Regions from separate parts of the Heyndrickxia sp. FSL W8-0496 genome, predicted to be linked through region 2. Evidence: riboswitches for the same ligand, from Rfam matches in the RefSeq annotation. Region 2 holds a riboswitch; the other holds the start of a gene.
The links. A riboswitch is a leader RNA that binds a small molecule or an ion and turns the genes downstream of it on or off. The one in region 2 is predicted to bind lysine.
Positions count from the first base shown of each region.

Region 1: linked by a shared signal. The riboswitch ahead of NST63_RS02065 (amino acid permease) and the one ahead of NST63_RS08300 (aspartate kinase) in region 2 are both predicted to bind lysine.

Region 1 covers NZ_JBBOXX010000001.1:359,115-363,560, reverse strand. Annotated here, with positions in the region: gene NST63_RS02070 (APC family permease) at 1-1,502, shown strand, start outside; lysine riboswitch at 1,600-1,789, shown strand; gene NST63_RS02065 (amino acid permease) at 1,929-3,374, shown strand; gene NST63_RS02060 (CBO0543 family protein) at 3,402-3,899, opposite strand; gene NST63_RS02055 (DUF3231 family protein) at 4,034-4,446, shown strand, end outside.
Region 2 covers NZ_JBBOXX010000001.1:1,666,834-1,671,279, forward strand. Annotated here, with positions in the region: gene uvrC (excinuclease ABC subunit UvrC) at 1-1,370, shown strand, start outside; lysine riboswitch at 1,431-1,609, shown strand; gene NST63_RS08300 (aspartate kinase) at 1,722-2,948, shown strand; gene NST63_RS08305 (YslB family protein) at 2,988-3,440, opposite strand; gene NST63_RS08310 (succinate dehydrogenase cytochrome b558 subunit) at 3,783-4,394, shown strand.

The DNA.
Region 1 (4,446 bases), 1.3 Mb from region 2:
GTTTAATTGCGGGAGGTTCTTTATTAGTTGATTATATACTAACCGTGGCTGTTAGTATTTCTGCAGGTACTGATGCTATCACATCAGCGTTTCCTATCTTGCACGAGCATAATGTGTTCATTGCCGTCATGCTTGTCATTTTTATTACAATACTAAATTTACGTGGCTTAACTGAATCTGCAGCAGTTTTAGCCTATCCTATCTATTTATTTGTTTTTGCATTAGTGATGCTAATTTTTGTAGGGATGTTTAAAATTGCAACAGGGCAAGTGTCACCACAATTGCATACATCCATTGGGACACCAGTAGCAGGGATATCTTTATTCCTATTACTACGCGCCTTTTCATCCGGCTGCTCAGCATTGACTGGTGTAGAAGCGATTTCGAATGCTGTCCCAAATTTTAAAGCACCTGCTGCAAAAAATGCGGCTGCAACATTAGCCTTAATGGGGTTGATTCTTGCTGTTCTATTCTCAGGAATTACTTTTTTAACCTATTGGTTTGGAATTGCCCCTAAAGGAAATGAAACGGTGATTTCTCAAATTGCAGCACAAACATTCGGACGAAATTTCCTTTATTTCTTTGTCCAGGGAACTACTGCTTTAATATTAGTACTTGCTGCTAATACAGGTTTCTCGGCATTTCCTATGTTAGCTTACAGTTTATCCAGGGATAAGTATATGCCAAGAATGTTCTCGATTAGAGGAGATCGTTTAGGATACTCAAATGGCATCATTTTTTTAAGCATTGCCTCTATTTTGCTCATCATTGCATTTAAAGGAAAAACAGAGCATTTAATTCCCTTATATGCAGTAGGCGTTTTTATTCCATTTACCCTTTCGCAAACAGGTATGAGTATGAAATGGTTAAGGGAAAAACCGAAAGGATGGATTGGTAAACTAGCTATTAATTTAATAGGTGCACTGATTTCGTTTCTTGTACTAGCGATTCTTTTTGTAACTAAATTCCATCAGGTTTGGTTTGTCATTATCTTCCTGCCTATTGTTGTATATACGTTTTATCAGATAAAAAAACACTACTCAGCGGTTGGAGAACAGCTACGTTTATCAAAGCATATAGAGGAAGAAATTAAGGGGAACATTTTTATAGTGCCGGTTGCGGGAATAACAACAGTTGTTGATCGCTCGATTAATTATGCGAAATCTTTATCTGATCAAGTAATTGCTGTATATGTTGCCTTCGATAAGGAAGATGAAAAAAAGATGGAGCAACAATGGGCTGAATTAAATAATGGGGTTCGCCTTGTGACACTTTATTCATCCTATCGGAGTATACTTCATCCTTTGTGTAAATTTTTAGAAACGATACAAGCGAAAGCAACAGAAAAGCATTATATGGTGACTGTACTAGTCCCACAATTCATCCCTAAAAAAAGATGGCACACTATTTTACACAATCAATCAGCTCTATTGATAAGAGCCAGATTGCTGTGGCAAAAGGACATTGTTGTTTCAACATTGCCGTATAAATTTAAAAAATAGAAGCCAAAATCTTGTTTCAAATAATTTACCATTGATTTATTATAAAATTATTTTATAATAGTAAATTATGAACTAAATAAAAAAATCCTCATCAAACCGATGGGGTAGAGGTCGCGGTTATTAAGAGTAAGACGGACGAGATCCAGAGAGATTGGTAACTCCATCTGAAAGGAATAACTGCCGAAGCTTGTACACATCTCTGTGTGTATCGGCTGGGGCTGTATCCAAATAGGAGCAGAACTGTCACGTTTATTGATTCCAAATGAACGTGTTGTGCTATCTTCGGAAGGTATGATGCGGGGTATTTACAATGCCGCGAAAATCTTTTTCGTGGCATTTTTGTTTATTCCCCACCCTTCCAATGATCAATTAAGCGGCCACCTCATAGGGTCTGACGCTTATTATGAAAAGGGAGTGTATTTCTACATGGATAATCAACAAGAACCTCAACTAAAACGCAAATTAAAATCCCGACATCTATCGATGATTTCACTTGGAGGTACCATTGGTACAGGTCTCTTCTTAGCTAGTGGTGGAGCGATCCATACAGCAGGTCCAGGTGGAGTAATCGTCGCATATCTATTAATCGGAATCATGGTTTATTTTCTAATGACCAGTCTTGCAGAGATGGCTGCCTTTATGCCTGTATCTGGAACATTCAGTACGTATGCATCAAGATTTGTTGATCCCTCTTTGGGGTTTGCTCTTGGATGGAATTACTGGTATAACTGGGCGATTACAATTGCCGCAGAATTATCAGCAGTCACTATAATTATGAAGTTTTGGTTTCCACATACTCCTTCTTTAATTTGGAGTAGTATTTGCTTAGTCATTATGTTTCTCTTAAATTATTTATCTGTTAAAGGATTTGGTGAAGCTGAATTTTGGTTTTCCCTCATTAAAGTCATAACTGTTATCGTCTTTATTATTACAGGTTTTTTAATGATCTTTGGCATTATGGGTGGCGAACCTGTAGGCTTTAAGAACTTCACTGTTGGTGATGCCCCATTCCATGGCGGATTCATGTCCATGCTTGGAATATTTATGGCTGCAGGATTCTCATTTCAAGGTACGGAACTTCTTGGAGTAGCTGCAGGTGAAAGCGATGATCCAGAGAAAAGTATTCCAAAAGCTGTTCGACAAGTATTCTGGCGTATTCTTTTATTTTATATATTAGCTATCTTAGTAATCGGTCTTCTTATCCCTTATACTGATAAAAATTTAGCGATGGAAGATGTTGCAATGAGCCCTTTTACTATTATTTTTGATAAAGCTGGAATTGCCTTTGCAGCATCAGTAATGAATGCAATCATTCTGACAGCTGTATTATCTGCAGGAAATTCAGGGATGTATGCATCTACTCGTATGTTATGGGATTTAGCACGGGATGGGAAAGCACCAAAGTTTTTAGCAAAATTGAATAAAAACGGAGTACCAGTTAATGCATTAATCGTAACATCTTTAGTTGGAACAATTGCCTTTCTGGCCTCATTTTTTGGTGATGGTGTTGTGTATGTTTGGTTGCTCAACGCTTCTGGAATGTCAGGGTTTATTGCATGGCTGGGTATAGCGATTAGTCACTATCGATTTAGAAAAGCTTATGTGGCACAAGGTCGTGATTTAAATGACTTACCGTATCGATCAAGGCTATTTCCATTCGGACCAATCTTCGCCTTTATCCTATGTGCAATTGTTATATTAGGACAAAATTACTCCGCATTTTTAGGTGGGCATATTGATTGGACAAGTATTTTAATTTCTTATATCGGTTTACCACTATTTATCATCGTTTGGTTAAGCTATAAGTTCATTAAAAAAACAAAAATTGTCCCTCTTGAAGAATGTGATTTTAGTACAAATAAAAATTATTAATATTGACCGTCTCTGACGGTCTTTTTTTTATACCGGTACATGGAAGATCCATAGAAAAAGAAGAGCAGTTATAACGGAAAGAGCATAAACAAGCAACGGTTTAAACATATGCAACCTCATAAATGTATACATGACGAAATAAAATGGAAGCTCCATCCAAAATCCCCATCCATGGTCAAATTCAATCTCATTAAAATAAATAAATAAACCTTCAATTAGCATGGAGCCTATAACCCACTTACTTAAAAAAATAAACTTTTTTATTTTCCTTACCCCCTCTGGATAACGGGATAAGAACAGTAAGGATAATAACGGTAGGAGAATGAGGACATTAAATAATTCTATTTCTTTTTCAGATAGAAAAGGGGAATGATATTTCCAAAGCCAATAGTCCCTACATAATACAATATAAGTTAAATTACAAGTAATTACATATAATAACGTTGTGTGATAGTCTCTCCAATTTTTTAGATACCCTTTCCAAATCAATATAATCAATAATAAAACTGTCACTGTGATGCTCATTTAATTACTCCCATCTAGTCTCTTGCCTATGATTATTTTTTCCAAGCCGGAAGTTTCTATCCACTAATTATTTGCGGTTGAACGGATAAAAAATGCCGAATATCAAAAAATAAAAATGAAAGAGGTGATTACAAATGAAGGAACGGAACACAAAACTAACTAGTCCCGAAATAGGAGCTCTTTGGGGAACTTATATGAATAATACAATGGCTTGGTGCCTTATTACTTATTTTCTTCATCATATTAAAGATAGTGAGATTGAAAAAATTCTACAAAAGTCACTGGATTTTACTAATTTACGAATACAAAAAATTACTACTATATTTAATGAGGAAAATATCCCTATTCCAGACGGCTTTACTGAAAAGGATATTAACTTAACTACACCACCACTGTTTAATGATCCTTTCGCCTTAAGCTTTGTTTATAATGTGGGAAGATTGGATATGATTTTTTATTCATTTGCCATTGTAAATACTGCAAGACATGATATCACTTCCTTCTTTTCATCTGCATTATCTGATGCTTCCATGCTATATGAAGATGC
Region 2 (4,446 bases):
CTAATGAAACAAAAAAACTCCTGGATCGAATCTATCCTCTTAGAAAATGTTCCACACTTCCAGATAGAGTATGCTTATATTATCACCTTGGACAGTGTTTAGCTCCCTGTATTAATGAGGTGAAAGAGGATACCTATAAAAACATCGTTGATGATATAACTAAATTTTTAAATGGTGGCTACAAGGAAATTAAGCTTGAACTCTCAAGAAAAATGGAAGAGGCAGCTGAAAATTTAGAATTTGAAAGAGCAAAAGAGTATCGAGACCAGATTCTAAATATAGAAACAACAATGGAAAAGCAAAAAATAACGATGACTGATTTTACTGACAGAGATGTTTTTGGTTTTTCAGTTGATAAGGGCTGGATGTGTGTTCAAGTCTTTTTTATTCGACAAGGCAAACTTATCGAACGTGATGTTTCTATGTTCCCAATATACAATGAGCCTGAAGAAGAGTTTTTAACCTTTTTAGGACAATTCTATTTAAAGCCTAATCACTTTAAACCAAAAGAGATATTGCTTCCAGAGAAAGTAGATATTGAGATTTGTGAACAATTACTGGAGACCAAAGTATTGCAGCCAAAAAAAGGTCAAAAGAAAGACTTAATCAAAATGGCTGAAAAAAATGCTTCTATTGCCTTAAACGAAAAGTTTGCACTTATTGAAAGGGATGAAGAACGGACCATTAAAGCAGTAGAAAATCTTGGTGAAGCGATGGGAATTTATACGCCACATCGTATTGAAGCTTTCGATAATTCAAATATCCAAGGTACAAATCCTGTATCAGCGATGGTTGTATTTATTGATGGAAAATCCGCGAAAAAAGAATATCGGAAGTATAAAATTAAAACTGTACAAGGACCCGATGATTACGAATCAATGAGAGAAGTAATTAGAAGAAGATATAGTAGGGCATTAAGAGAAGAATTACCTTTACCGGATTTAATTATTATTGATGGTGGAAAGGGACAAATTGAAGCAGCACGGGATATACTTGAAAACGAATTAGGATTATCAATACCGCTTGCTGGACTTGCAAAAGATGAAAAACATAAAACATCACAATTATTGGCTGGAAATCCTTTAGAGATGGTACCTCTAGCAAGAAATAGCCAAGAGTTTTACTTACTACAAAGAATTCAAGACGAAGTCCATCGTTTCGCTATTTCATTCCATCGTCAATTAAGAGGGAAGAATGCTTTTCAATCGATTTTAGATGAGATAACAGGTATTGGTCCAAAACGCAAAAAGCAACTTCTTCGCCATTTTGGCTCGATGAAGAATATGAAAGAGGCATCAGTGGATGACTTTATAAAGCTCGGTATTCCAAAAAATGTTGCAGTAATACTAAAAGAAAAATTAGACAATTAAGGTAGTCAACTATAGAGCACTATGCTATAATGATAAAAAATTTAATACTTTTATTACTAATTTAGTGGTAGAGGTGCGAAACTAAAGAGTAAAGGCTTGGAGAATGATGAGATTCGTTGAAAAGCTTTGAAAGGGAGTTTCGCCGAAGTGAAAACAGACTCATTCTTTGTTTTCGCTGGTTCAGGGTTTAAGAAATACTGAACTGTCAAGGTATATCACCTTGGAGAGCTATCTCGCAAAGTGTTTTTTCGTAATGTTTATTATTACGTCATCACAAGCAATGAGATATCGTTCTCATTGCTTTTTTTTGTAGGGATAGGAGTTTATATCATAGGAAAGAGGGCGGATTCATTGGGAGTTGTAGTACTAAAATTTGGTGGAACCTCGGTTGGAAATGTTGAGCGTATCAAAAACACTGCAAATCGAATTTTAGATGAAAAAAAGATGGGAAATCAAGTGGTCGTTGTTGTTTCAGCAATGGGTAAAACAACCGATCAACTTGTTACTCTAGCAAAGGAACTATCAAGCTATCCAAATAAAAGGGAAATGGATATGCTATTATCGACCGGAGAACAGGTGACAATATCACTGCTCTCTATGGCATTAGCAGAAAAAGGTCATTCAGCGATTTCATTTACAGGTTGGCAGGCAGGTATATTAACCGAATCGGTACATAGTAACGCTCGTATTATTGATATTGATCAAAAAAGGATTATTAACCAATTGGCTGAAGGGAATATTGTGATTGTTGCAGGCTTTCAAGGTGTATCAACGGATGGAGAAATTACAACTTTGGGTAGAGGGGGTTCAGATACAACTGCAGTAGCTCTGGCTGCCGCATTAGAAGCAGAAAAGTGTGTAATATATACGGATGTAACCGGTGTATATACTTCTGATCCAAGATTTATACCACAAGCAAGAAAGCTTGAAGCCATTTCCTATGATGAAATGCTAGAGCTTAGTAATTTAGGTGCAGGAGTCTTGCATTCGCGGGCTGTTGAATTTGCTAAAAATTATCTAATTCCATTAGAAGTATGTTCAAGTTTAGAAAGAGTAGCCGGTACAGTTATTGAGGAGGAAGTTACAGTGGAAAAAAGTTTAGTTGTCCGTGGAGTCGCATTTGAGGGAGATATTACAAGAATTACTATTTTTGGTTTGAAAAATAGTTTTCAAAATCTTTCATCCGTTTTTACTACATTAGCAAATAATAATATAAACGTGGACATCATTATACAAAATCAAACAGACGGAGAGGATGCTTATCTTTCATTTTCGATAAAAAATGATGATCTACATGATACAAGTAAAATTTTAGAAGATTATCAAGAAACATTGGGTTTTGATCATTTTGAATATGAAGCTGGTCTTGCAAAAGTATCGATCATTGGTTCTGGGATGATCTCAAATCCTGGTGTAGCAGCAAAGATGTTTTCCACATTAGCTGAACAAAATATAATGATTAAAATGGTAAGTACTTCTGAAATAAAAGTATCTACAGTTATCGAAGAACAACAGATGATTAAGGCAGTAGAATCATTACATACTGCTTTTGGTCTTGATTTAGTCGCAATAAAATAAAAGAATGAAGGGTGACCTTGCCGGTCACCCTTCATTCTTTTAAATATCCGTATCCTTGACATCCCAACGAACAATTAATTTGATTTTTCTATGACGTTTAATGATTTCCTCATATGCCTCAGTTCTTAGCTTGCGTTGTGTTTGAATTTGTTCAGCGATAAAACCTGCTTCTAATTTAAAGCAACTTTCAGTTTTTAAATCAAATTGTCGGCTTATAATGGAACTTGTGAGTTCAAGCTCCATTCCCTTTTTATCTTCTTTTATCAAATGAAGAGATCCCCAGCCTGCTTCTTCAAAAAAGGATATTATCTCATCCATTGATACAAGAGGAAATTTTCTTGCGAGATGTTTCCCAGACCAATATAATATTTCGGATGTTTCTTTACCAAGTATATCTGGTATCAATATATCACGAATCAATTCGTATCCAAAGGCAGGAACGCTAAGATCCAAATTTTCTGTGTTCATTTCTAATTCTGCAGAAGATTTCAAGTTATTCCCCTCTTTCTCTATGTTTATTATTATATACAAAATTTCATTTCAGTTTAATAAAAATTTTGGAAAGGAATGCAATGAAAAATTATTTAAATAATTCAAAATGATTAGTGCTGCTAGCAATAATTTACTTTATCAATGATTTATATGATTAATACAGCAAAAAAGTATTCGTATTTATGTCGAAATAATGTATACGTTTCCTTGACGGTCACTAAGAGCGGGAGTAAAATGGATATGTCACATAAATGCTATATTTTTGCGTAGGATATTCAAAAAAAAATTTTTTTGAATTACTTTGCTATGCACACACGCTTTTATTAATAAGGGGGGTATAATGTGGCCGGAAATCGTGAGTTTTTAAATCGCAGATTGCATTCATTACTAGGAGTTGTGCCAATTGGAATATTCTTAATTGTCCACCTAGTTGTGAACCATTTTGCAACAGGCGGAGAAGAATCATTCAACAATGCTGTAGGCTTCATGGAAAGTCTACCATTCCTTATTTTCCTTGAAATTATTGTTATTTATTTACCTTTGCTGTTCCATGCAATTTATGGATTATACATTGCGTTTACAGCAAAAAACAATACGAGTAAATTGGGTTATTTTCGAAATTGGATGTTTCTGTTCCAACGAATTTCAGGAGTAATCGTGTTAATCTTTCTTGCATGGCACGTATATGAAACTCGAATTCAAGCAGCTTTAGGGAATGCAGAACTTAATTTCAACTTAATGGAAGATGTATTTTCAAACCCATGGATGATAGGGTTCTACATAGTTGGATTAATTGCAACTACTTTCCACTTCTCTAATGGTTTATGGTCTTTCTGTGTTAGCTGGGGAATTACACAATCTCCACGTTCACAACAAATTGCTAGTTATGTTGTATTAGTAGTATTTGTCGTATTATCAATAATTGGAATTCGTGCAATATTCGCTTTCGTATAAGAGTAAAACAGCAATAAGTAACATTCTTTTAGGAATTATGTTATGAGAAGGA